3 regions of the Mesorhizobium sp. WSM4849 genome follow, and region 2 is predicted to be linked to each of the others. Evidence: riboswitches for the same ligand, from Rfam matches in the RefSeq annotation. Region 2 holds a riboswitch; each other region holds the start of a gene.
The links. Region 2 has a riboswitch for thiamine pyrophosphate ahead of thiB (thiamine ABC transporter substrate binding subunit). Riboswitches for the same ligand answer to the same signal wherever they lie in the genome.
Positions count from the first base shown of each region.

Region 1 (3,268 bases), on a different contig from region 2:
CGAGGCGATGGCCGGGCTTTGGAGCGTCGCGGTCGGCTTTTCGGAGAAGCGGCTGGTCGATGCGGCGGTGCGCCAGATGTCCAAGCTGCCTTACTATCACGACTTCGGCTCCAAATCGCATTCGCCGCTGATCGATCTCGCCGAGAAGCTGGTGCAGATGGCGCCAGTGCCGATGAGCAAGGCGTATTTCACCAATTCCGGCTCCGAGGCCAACGATACGGCCATGAAGATGATCTGGTACCGGTCGAATGCGATCGGCCAGCCGGCACGCAAGAAGATCATCAGCCGCAATCGCGGCTATCACGGCGTCACCATTGCCGCTGCAAGCCTGACCGGCCTGCCCAACAACCACACGTCCTTCGACCTGCCGATTGCCAATGTGCTGCACACGTCGACGCCGCACCACTGGCGCGAGGCGCTGCCAGGCGAGAGCGAAGCAGAGTTTTCGAGCCGGCTTGCCGACGACTTGGAAAAGCTGATCCTGGCCGAAGGACCGGAAACCATCGCTGCCTTCTTCGGCGAGCCGATCATGGGCGCCGGCGGCGTCATCGTGCCGCCGGCCGGCTACTGGGAGAAGATCCAGGCGGTCCTGTCGAAATACGACATCCTGCTCGTCGCCGACGAGGTGATCTGCGGTTTTGGCCGAACCGGCGAGATGTTCGGCTCGCAGACCTTCGGCATCAGGCCTGACATCATGGTGCTGTCGAAGCAGATTTCTTCGTCCTACCTGCCAATCTCGGCCTTGCTGATCAACGAAAAGGTTTTCGAGCCGATTGCCGACGAAAGCAATCGCATCGGCACCTTCGGCCACGGCTTCACCGGCGGCGGCCATCCCGTTGCGGCGGCAGTCGCGTTCGAGAACCTGAAGCTGATCGAGGAGCGCGACCTTGTCGGCAATGCGCGCACGGTCGGCGCGCATATGCAGAAGCGGCTGCGCAAGCTCGAATCGCACCCGCTTGTCGGCGAGGTGCGCGGAGTCGGCCTGATCGCGGCGGTCGAACTGGTCGGCGACAAGGCGAGCAAGACGCCGTGGGAGACGGCCGGCGCGCTGGGCGGGCTCGTCAACGGTTTCATGCAGCAGAACGGCGTGATATCCCGCAACATGGGCGACGCGCTGGCTTTCTGCCCGCCGCTGATCATCACCGAGCCACAGGTCGATGAGATGATCGACGCGTTCGAAAGATCGCTTGAAGCCGCGGGCAAGCAGGTCCCGCAATTGGCGCGCGCGTAACGGCGTGATCTCGAGCGACGCAAGCGGCGTTATAAGAAAATTGCGAAAAACTTATAACGCTGCAGGAGAGGATCAGGAATCCTTGTTGCCGTCGTGCAGCCAAATCAGAATGGTCTTGCAGATAAACAAAGCCATCACGAAAAACGCCTCGTGAAAGCCGCCGCGTATTGAGCGTTGAAAGCCAGGTACGCTTTGAGCCTTGCTGCGGCATCCAATCTTCCGCAGGGGAGATCGGCAGCTTTGCCGGCGGCGCCACGATCGGCAATTGCCCCGGATCGTACTTGAACATCCACCGCGCCGGTGCTACGTCCACCCAATCGACAGGGGCGCTCCGTATTGCCGGGGCTGAGATGGAAGGTGCCAAGCCTTCGGTCCCTCAAGCTGATCTGGGTAATGCCAGCGGAGCGAGGCGACCGTGTTTTCAGGTGCACAGATTTCCCTGTATCCGATGTGCGACGATTTCGTCGGCGTCATCCTCAAAGCTATTTCGGCGATGGATTCCTATCGGCCGAATTTCCGCATCGAGACCGACGACATCTCGACGCTGATCGTCGGCCCGCCGGAACAGCTTTTCCCGGCCATGCGCGATCTGTTCGCCTCGGCGGCGGCAAGTGGCGTGCACTGCGTGTTGTCGGCGACGGTGTCGCGCGGCTGCCCCGGCGAGCCCGACGATCCGATCTGCACACCGATTTCCGGCAGCAGTCACGAGCTCTCCCTGGCCGAGCGCATCGGCGCGGCGCGGTCGCATGTCGACGGTGCGAAAAAGCTCGGCCAAGAGGTCGCCGCGCAGTTCTCGCTCTATCCGCTCGGCGAGGGCCATCACATGGACGAGATCTACGGCTGCATCGACTTTCTCAAGATTTCGGGCGTCTTCGACAGGTCGAAGAATTTCTGCACCAAGCTTAGAGGCGATGCCGGACCGGTGTTCGCGACGCTATCGGAAGCCTTCCTTCGCTTCGGCGCGCCGCAAGGCCATGTCGCGCTCGATTTTACCGTGTCGGCGAACAGCCCGAGCGCTTGTTAGTCGATTGTCAACCGGTTGCAGCGAAATCCGAAACGGCATCCGGAACGACCACCAGCTTGCCGACAAAATCCTTGGCAATGAAATCCGCCTGGGCACGGTGGAAATCGGACAGCCTGTAGACGCCACCGACCAGCGGCCGGATCTTCTTCTCCTCGATGTAGCGGACGATACGGCGAAAGTCCGCACGCGTGCCCTGGCTCGAACCATGCAGCTGCAACTGCTTGAGATACATGGTGCGCAGATCGAGTTGCACGACCGGGCCGGCAATCGCGCCGGCGGTGGTGTAGCGGCCTTCGGGCCGAAGGATGCGCAAGAGATCATTGAAGATCGCACCGCCGACGAGGTCGGCAACCACGTCGATCGGCTGGTCGTCGGTCGCGTCGTTCACGGCAGCAGGCAGATCGGCGACGCCACGGGTGATCACCGCCTCGGCGCCGATGTCGAGCACCGCCTGTTCCTTGCCCTTGCCGACGACGGCATAGGGAATGGCGCCGCGTGCCCGCGCCAATTGCACGATGCCGGAGCCGACGCCGCCCGACGCGCCGGTGACCAGCACTCGCTCGCCGGCCATCAATGCGGCGCGTTCCAGCATCTGTTCGCCGGTAAGGTAAGCGCAGCAGAAAGTGGCGAGTTCGACGTCAGTTAGGTCGGTAGCGACGACATGGGCATTTTCGGCCGGCACGGCCTGATATTCGGCATAGCCGCCGTCGCGGCCGTGGCCCATATAGTCGATGTCGGCGAGTGAATCATCGTCGCGGTTGTAGATGGAGAAGTCGACCATCACCCGCTCGCCGATGCGGGCCGAAGAAACACCATCGCCGACGGCAACGATGTTGCCGACGGTGTCGGTGCCCTGGATGCGCGGGAAAGTCAGCGTGTTGCCCTGACGCCGCCAGGTCGACACGGCGGCAGCATCTTCCTCCGTGCCGTAGGCGCCCTGTCGCACCCAGACATCGGTGTTGTTCATGCCGCAAGCGGTGACCTTGACCAGCACCTCGCCCGGGGCGGGCGAG
Region 1 is NZ_JBVVPW010000043.1:23,200-26,467, reverse strand. Features, by position in the region: gene AC0L3L_RS32230 (aspartate aminotransferase family protein) at 1-1,231, shown strand, start outside; TPP riboswitch at 1,544-1,656, shown strand; gene AC0L3L_RS32225 (YkoF family thiamine/hydroxymethylpyrimidine-binding protein) at 1,647-2,255, shown strand; gene AC0L3L_RS32220 (alcohol dehydrogenase family protein) at 2,263-3,268, opposite strand, start outside.
Region 1: another riboswitch for thiamine pyrophosphate. It lies ahead of AC0L3L_RS32225 (YkoF family thiamine/hydroxymethylpyrimidine-binding protein); the one in region 2 lies ahead of thiB (thiamine ABC transporter substrate binding subunit).

Region 2 (3,268 bases):
GACGAAGGTCAGCGCGATCTGCAGCAGTGTCAGCGTCACCGCGCGGGCAGGATCGAAATCGAAACGCAGTGCCTGGTAGATGGCGACCTCCAATGTCGTCGCACGCGGCCCGCCGCCCAGCGTGAGCACGATGGTAAAGGATGTGATGCAGAGCATGAAGACAAGCCCAGCGACGCCCGGCAGCGCCGCACGCAGCGTCGGCCATTCAATCAGCCGGAAGGCGGATCTGGCGCCCATGCCGAGCTGGCTCGCCAACCGCCACTGGTCGGCCGGCACTGTCGTCAGCGCTTCAAGGAACAGCCGCGTGGCCAGCGGCAGATTGAAGAAGACATGGGCGATGAGGATGCCGGACAGGCCGTATATGCCCGGCCAGCCCAGACCGCCAATCGCGGTGAGCACGCCGGCGAAATAGCCGGCACGGCCATAGAGAGCCAGAATGCCGAGTGCGGCGACGATGGCCGGCAGCGCAAGCGGCACGGCGAAGAGCTGCAGGATCAGGCCGCGACCAAAGAAGCGCGGATGCCGCGACAGCGCCCGCGCAACGAACAGCGCCGGCACGACGGAAAGCAGTGTCGACAGCAAAGCCTGCAACAGCGTGAAACGGGCGACCCGGAAGAGGTAGGAATCGAAGGTCGACGCGGCGCCGGACGGGTCGCGGGCGCCTTCGACGATGAGCCCGGCGAACGCTCCGCCGACCAGCAGCGCAACAGCGGCAAGCGCGATGGTGCCGGCGGTGACGCGGGGATCGGCAGGATATCCGGTATGCATGCCGCCCTGCCTAGTTCAACGATCGTCGAAGCAGAAAATATGGCTGAGGTCGAGTTCCCGGGCGCCGTAGAGTAATCATCTTTCAATCACAAGCTACTTGCTCATCACCGACAGCCATTCGTCGACCCAGGCCTTGCGATTGGCGGCGACCTCTTCCGGGCTGAAAAGCAAAGTCTTGGTCGGCTTGACGAGCTTGTCGAAAGCCGGATTGAGCGGCTTCTCGGTCTTGCCGGCCGGGAACATCCAGTTGGTCTCGGGAATGACATCCTGGAATTTCGGTCCGGTCATGAAAGTCAGGAACTGTTTCGCCAATGGGTTCTTCGCGCCTGACGTGGTGATGCCGGCAACCTCGATCTGCAGATACGCGCCCTCCTCGAAGGACGCCGCCTGATAGCGTTCGGTGTTTTCGGCGACCATGTGATAGGCCGGCGACGTGGTATAGGACAGCACCATCGGCGCCTCGCCCTTGGTGAACAGGCCATAGGCCTCGCTCCAGCCCGGCGTCACGGTGAGCACCTTTGCCCTAAGCTTGGCCCAGGCTTCCGGCGCCTTGTCGCCATAAACCGACCTCACCCACAACAACAAGCCGAGACCGGGCGTCGAGGTGCGCGGATCCTGGATGACGATCTTCTCATCGGCATTGCCCTCGACCAATTCCTTCAGGCTCTTCGGCGGCGTCTTCAGCTTTTCGGTGTCGTAGACGACGGCGAAATAGCCATAGTCGAACGGCACGAAAACATCGTCGCTCCAGCCGCCCGGCACATTGACATCGATGACGGCACCATGCGGCGAAAACAGGCCGGTGGCCTTGGCTTCCGCAGTCAGATTGGTGTCGAGGCCGAGCACGATGTCGGCCTTGGTCGCGGCCCCTTCCAGCTTGACGCGGTTGAGCAGGGCGACGCCGTCGGCGACCGCGACGAATTCGAGAGTACAGCCGCATTCGGCCTCGAAGGCCTTCTTCACCGCGGGGCCTGGACCCCAGTCGGCGGTGAAGCTCTCATAGGTATAGACGGTGAGTTTTTCCTGCGCGGATGCCGGCCCGATGCCGGCGGGAACAGTCGCCGCAAGCAGCACTGCCGAAACTAGAGTGTATAAAAACGTGCGCATCGGCGCCTCCTTCGTTCGCGTTGAAAGGAATTGAGGCGTCGGGCTGTCCGAAACGTCTAATCCCTCCGCCGGTACAAACCGGATCAGGTTCAGCGGGTTGGCATGGTCGCCTCTCAGCTGGTTCGCGAAGATCGCGTCCAGCACCCCGTTAGAGCGTTTCGACACATAGGCCCAGCCTGGTTGCGGCGCAAGCGGAAGTTTGCCGGGCATCTGGAACGCGGCCTTCCGTTTGGCAAGCAGGGCTGGTAAGGGCCACGCATATGAGCAAATTCACCATCCTGCTTGGCGGCGATCTAATCCGCACGCCGCTGCTCGACCGCCAGGTCGAAGGCTCCCGTGTCATCGCCGCCGACGCCGGCATGAGCCATGCCCGGACGCTGAACCTGACGCCGGAACTCTGGGTCGGCGACTTCGATTCGGTGCCGGCGGACTTGCCGGACGAGCTGGCCGCCGTGGCCCGCCAGGTGTTTCCGGCAGAAAAGGACAAGACCGACGGCGAACTGGCTATCGCCGCCGCGCTCGAACGCGGCGCGACCAGTCTCGTGCTCGCCGGCGCGTTCGGCGGCAAGCGCACCGACCACGCCTTCCTGCACCTGGCGCTCAGTGTCCGACTGGCCGAGGCAGGGACGGAGGTGCTTTTGACCAGCGGCGCACAGGAAGGCACTCCCTTGCTTCGCGGAAAGGCCGGCTTCGACTACGCCGATGGCACGCTGTTTTCGATTCTCGGCTTTTCCGACCTTACCGGCCTGACCGTGACCGGCGCCAAATGGCCGCTGAACCATATCGAGATGGCGTTCGGTTCGTCGCTGACCATTTCCAACGAGGTCAAGGGCCGGCTGGAAATTGCGCTGAGCAGTGGCCGCGCGCTGTTGCTCGCCCACCCATTCCCCTTACCTGGAAGCTGACATGGCGCCGCCACTTCTCAATCTCGACGGCATAAAACTGACCTTCGGTGGCACGCCGCTGCTCGACGGGGCGGAACTGACGGCGTCGGCGGGCGACAAGATCGCTTTGGTCGGCCGCAACGGCTCGGGCAAATCGACGTTGCTCAAGATCGCTGCGGGATTGATAGAGCCGCAGGACGGCGAGGTGTTCCGCCAGCCCTCGGCGACAGTGCGCTACCTGCCGCAAATGCCCGACTTGGATGGTTTCGCCAGCGTCCGCGCCTATGTCGAGGCGGGGCTCGGACCCGCCGACGATCCCTACCGCGCCACCTATCTGATGGAGCATCTCGGCCTGTCCGGCGACGAGCGGCCGAACGATCTCTCCGGCGGCGAGGCGCGCCGTGCCGCCCTTGCCCGCGTCATGGCGCCGGAGCCCGACATTCTCCTCCTCGATGAGCCGACCAACCATCTCGACCTGTCGGTCATCGAATGGCTGGAGGAGGAGCTTG
Region 2 is NZ_JBVVPW010000015.1:27,153-30,420, forward strand. Features, by position in the region: gene thiP (thiamine/thiamine pyrophosphate ABC transporter permease) at 1-768, opposite strand, end outside; gene thiB (thiamine ABC transporter substrate binding subunit) at 862-1,875, opposite strand; TPP riboswitch at 1,919-2,033, opposite strand; gene AC0L3L_RS18400 (thiamine diphosphokinase) at 2,136-2,780, shown strand; gene AC0L3L_RS18405 (ABC-F family ATP-binding cassette domain-containing protein) at 2,782-3,268, shown strand, end outside.

Region 3 (3,268 bases), on a different contig from region 2:
CTGCGCTGCTCGACCTCAGGATGCCCGATGTGCATGGCTTCGACGGGCTGCTGCAGCTTCGGACCCGCTATCCGCGCCTGCCGGTGGTCATCGCTTCGGGACATGAGGAGCCCAAGATCATTTCCGAAGCGCTGTCCTACGGCGCAGCCGGCTTCGTCCCGAAATCGGCGCGCAAGAGCGATCTGGCCGCCGCCATTCGCTCGGCGATGGAAGGTGCGATCCACGTGCCCGAAACCTATGAAGGCAAGCCGCCGGACGCCGACAGCACCGATCGCGCCGAGATGGTGCAGCGCCTTGCCAAACTGACGCCGCAGCAGGTCGTGGCTTGAGCCGGAACGCCTGTCCTTCCTGCTCGGCGAAGCGTTTTATGCGCGTCGCATCGGTGCGCTCGAAGCCTTCATCATGACGTTCGACCAGGACGCCCGCTACGACAGTCCGAACTTCCTGTGGTTTCGCGAGCGCTATCCGCGCTTTGTCTATGTCGACCGTATCGTCGTCGCGGGAGAAGCGCGTGGCCGCGGCCATGCCCGCAGGCTCTATGAAGATCTATTCGAACATGTTTCGCGTGCCGGCCAGACCATCGTCACTTGCGAGGTGAATGCCGAACCGCCCAATCCGGCTTCGGATGCCTTTCACGCCGCGCTCGGCTTCGTCGAGGTCGTCGACGCGGTGATCCACGGCGGCAAGAAGGCAGTCCGCTACTACACCAGGCGGATCACCGGCTGAGGCAACAGCTCTATCAGTTGCGGTTCAGCCAGGCGCGAGCCGGCTTTTCAACGATGTAATAGCTGCACAAAGCGCAAGCGCGCCGGCCAGCATCAGCAGCGGCGCACTGCCCTGCGAATAGACGAATTTGTAGAACGGCTGCTGCCACAGATAGAGCGAATACGACCACAGCCCCAGCGTCACCATCGGCCAGGAGGACAGGAATCCGGTCAGGTACCGCGTGCTGAAGTCGAGCGAATTGACGGCAAGCGCCAACAGCGGCACCGCGACCAGATAGTGGATAGGCGTCGGCACCGTTTCCATGAACAGAAGAACCGCCCCGACGGACGCCGCAACCGCGACATGCGGCCCCTTGAACAAAGCCGGCAGCCTGTCGCCGGCCTTGAGCAGGCATATCACCGCCGATAGCAGGATCGAGGCGATTCGCACGTCGGTTCGCCAATAGGTCGTCTCGTAGTCCATCCCGAAGACCCAGTAGGAAATCGCACCGTTCGCCATGGCCAGCACCGACAGCGCGCTGAGCAGCATGACGACACGGGCACGCCCCGAAACAACAAAGCTGATCAGCGCCAGGATGACATAGGCATGTTCTTCGACGCACAGCGACCAGATATGGTCGAGCGCGCCGGCGCGGCTGACGAGAATTCCGGCATAGTTGTAGGTGAATGTCAGCGCCGTCAGCGCCGCTTTCCATTTGAAGGCGACAAACGTGCCGGACAAGGCAACCTTCGAAGCGAGGACGAAAACCAGCAGCGCCGGATAGATGCGGGAGAACCGACGCTTGAAAAACGCCTTGAGCGGATAACGGATGCCGCCAGCTAGGCGATAGCTGCTTTCGGCCGGACCCGAATGCGCTTGACAAATCGGAGCCGGCCCGTTCAACCTGGGGCATTCACCAGGGGAGTCCCGGCAAGGGGCTGAGATACTGCTGGCTTTCGCGGCGCAGTGACCCGTTGAACCTGATCCAGTTCATACTGGCGTAGGGACGGTGCAAGCGCTTTGCGGGAGTTTACGCCCGAGGTCCTGTTTCGGCAGGTCAACAGAAGCGTCTTTTCATCCTTCCGGCACAGAACTGGGTCTCCAATGCATGAGCAAAGGAGCCTCACGATGAATGCCCTCACTCCGGTGGTTTCGACGGGACGACTGCCCGCCTCGCGGAAAATCCACAGGCCCGGTGCCATCCACCCGCAGATCAGGGTGCCGATGCGCGAAATCTCCGTCCATCCGACGGCCGGTGAGCCGCCCGTCACCGTTTACGATCCGTCCGGCCCCTATACCGACCCCACCCTCGAAATCAGTATCGAAAAGGGCCTTGCCCGACTTCGCCACGAATGGATCACGGCACGCGGCGATGTCGAGGACTATGACGGCCGCCACGTCCGGCCGGAGGACAACGGATTTGCGGCGGGCGAGCGCCTGACGCCGGAGTTTCCCATTTGCAGCCGGCCACTCAGGGCCAAGCAGGGCAAGGCGGTGACCCAGCTTGCCTATGCGCGCGCCGGCATCATCACGCCTGAAATGGAGTTCGTGGCCATCCGCGAAAACCTTGGTCGCGAGATCCTGCGCGGCAAGCTTGACCGCGACGGCGAAGCCTTCGGCGCAGCGATCCCCGATTTCGTCACACCGGAATTCGTGCGCGACGAGGTGGCGCGCGGGCGGGCTATCATTCCAGCCAACATCAACCATCCGGAGAGCGAGCCGATGATCATCGGCCGCAATTTCCTGGTCAAGATCAATGCCAATATCGGCAATTCAGCCGTCACCTCGTCGATGGCCGAAGAGGTCGAAAAAATGGTCTGGGCGATCCGCTGGGGAGCCGACACCGTCATGGACCTGTCGACCGGTCGCAACATCCACAACATCCGGGAATGGATCGTCCGCAATTCGCCGGTGCCGATCGGAACCGTGCCGCTCTACCAGGCGCTTGAGAAGGTCGGAGGGATCGCCGAGGACCTGACCTGGGAAATCTACCGCGATACGCTGATCGAACAGGCCGAACAGGGCGTCGACTATTTCACCATCCATGCCGGTGTGCGGCTGCACTACATCCCGCTGACGGTCGACCGGGTCACCGGTATCGTCAGCAGAGGCGGTTCGATCATGGCCAAGTGGTGCCTGCATCATCACCGCGAAAGCTTCCTCTACGAGCATTTCGAGGAAATCTGCGACATCTGCCGCGCCTACGACGTGTCGTTCTCGCTCGGCGACGGCCTTCGTCCCGGCTCGATCGCCGACGCCAACGACGCGGCGCAGTTCGCCGAACTGGATACGCTCGGCGAGTTGACAAAGATCGCCTGGGCCAAGGATTGCCAGGTGATGATCGAGGGGCCCGGCCACGTACCGATGCACAAGATCAAGGAGAACATGGACAAGCAGCTCGCTGTTTGCGGCGAGGCGCCGTTCTATACGCTTGGACCACTGACGACCGACATCGCGCCGGGCTATGACCACATCACCTCAGGTATCGGGGCGGCGATGATCGGCTGGTTCGGCACGGCCATGCTCTGCTACGTCACGCCGAAGGAACATCTCGGCCTTCCCG
Region 3 is NZ_JBVVPW010000025.1:82,753-86,020, reverse strand. Features, by position in the region: partial or broken gene AC0L3L_RS25460 (response regulator) at 3-320, shown strand; partial or broken gene AC0L3L_RS25455 (GNAT family N-acetyltransferase) at 319-726, shown strand; gene AC0L3L_RS25450 (acyltransferase family protein) at 751-1,608, opposite strand; TPP riboswitch at 1,614-1,730, shown strand; gene thiC (phosphomethylpyrimidine synthase ThiC) at 1,834-3,268, shown strand, end outside.
Region 3: another riboswitch for thiamine pyrophosphate. It lies ahead of thiC (phosphomethylpyrimidine synthase ThiC); the one in region 2 lies ahead of thiB (thiamine ABC transporter substrate binding subunit).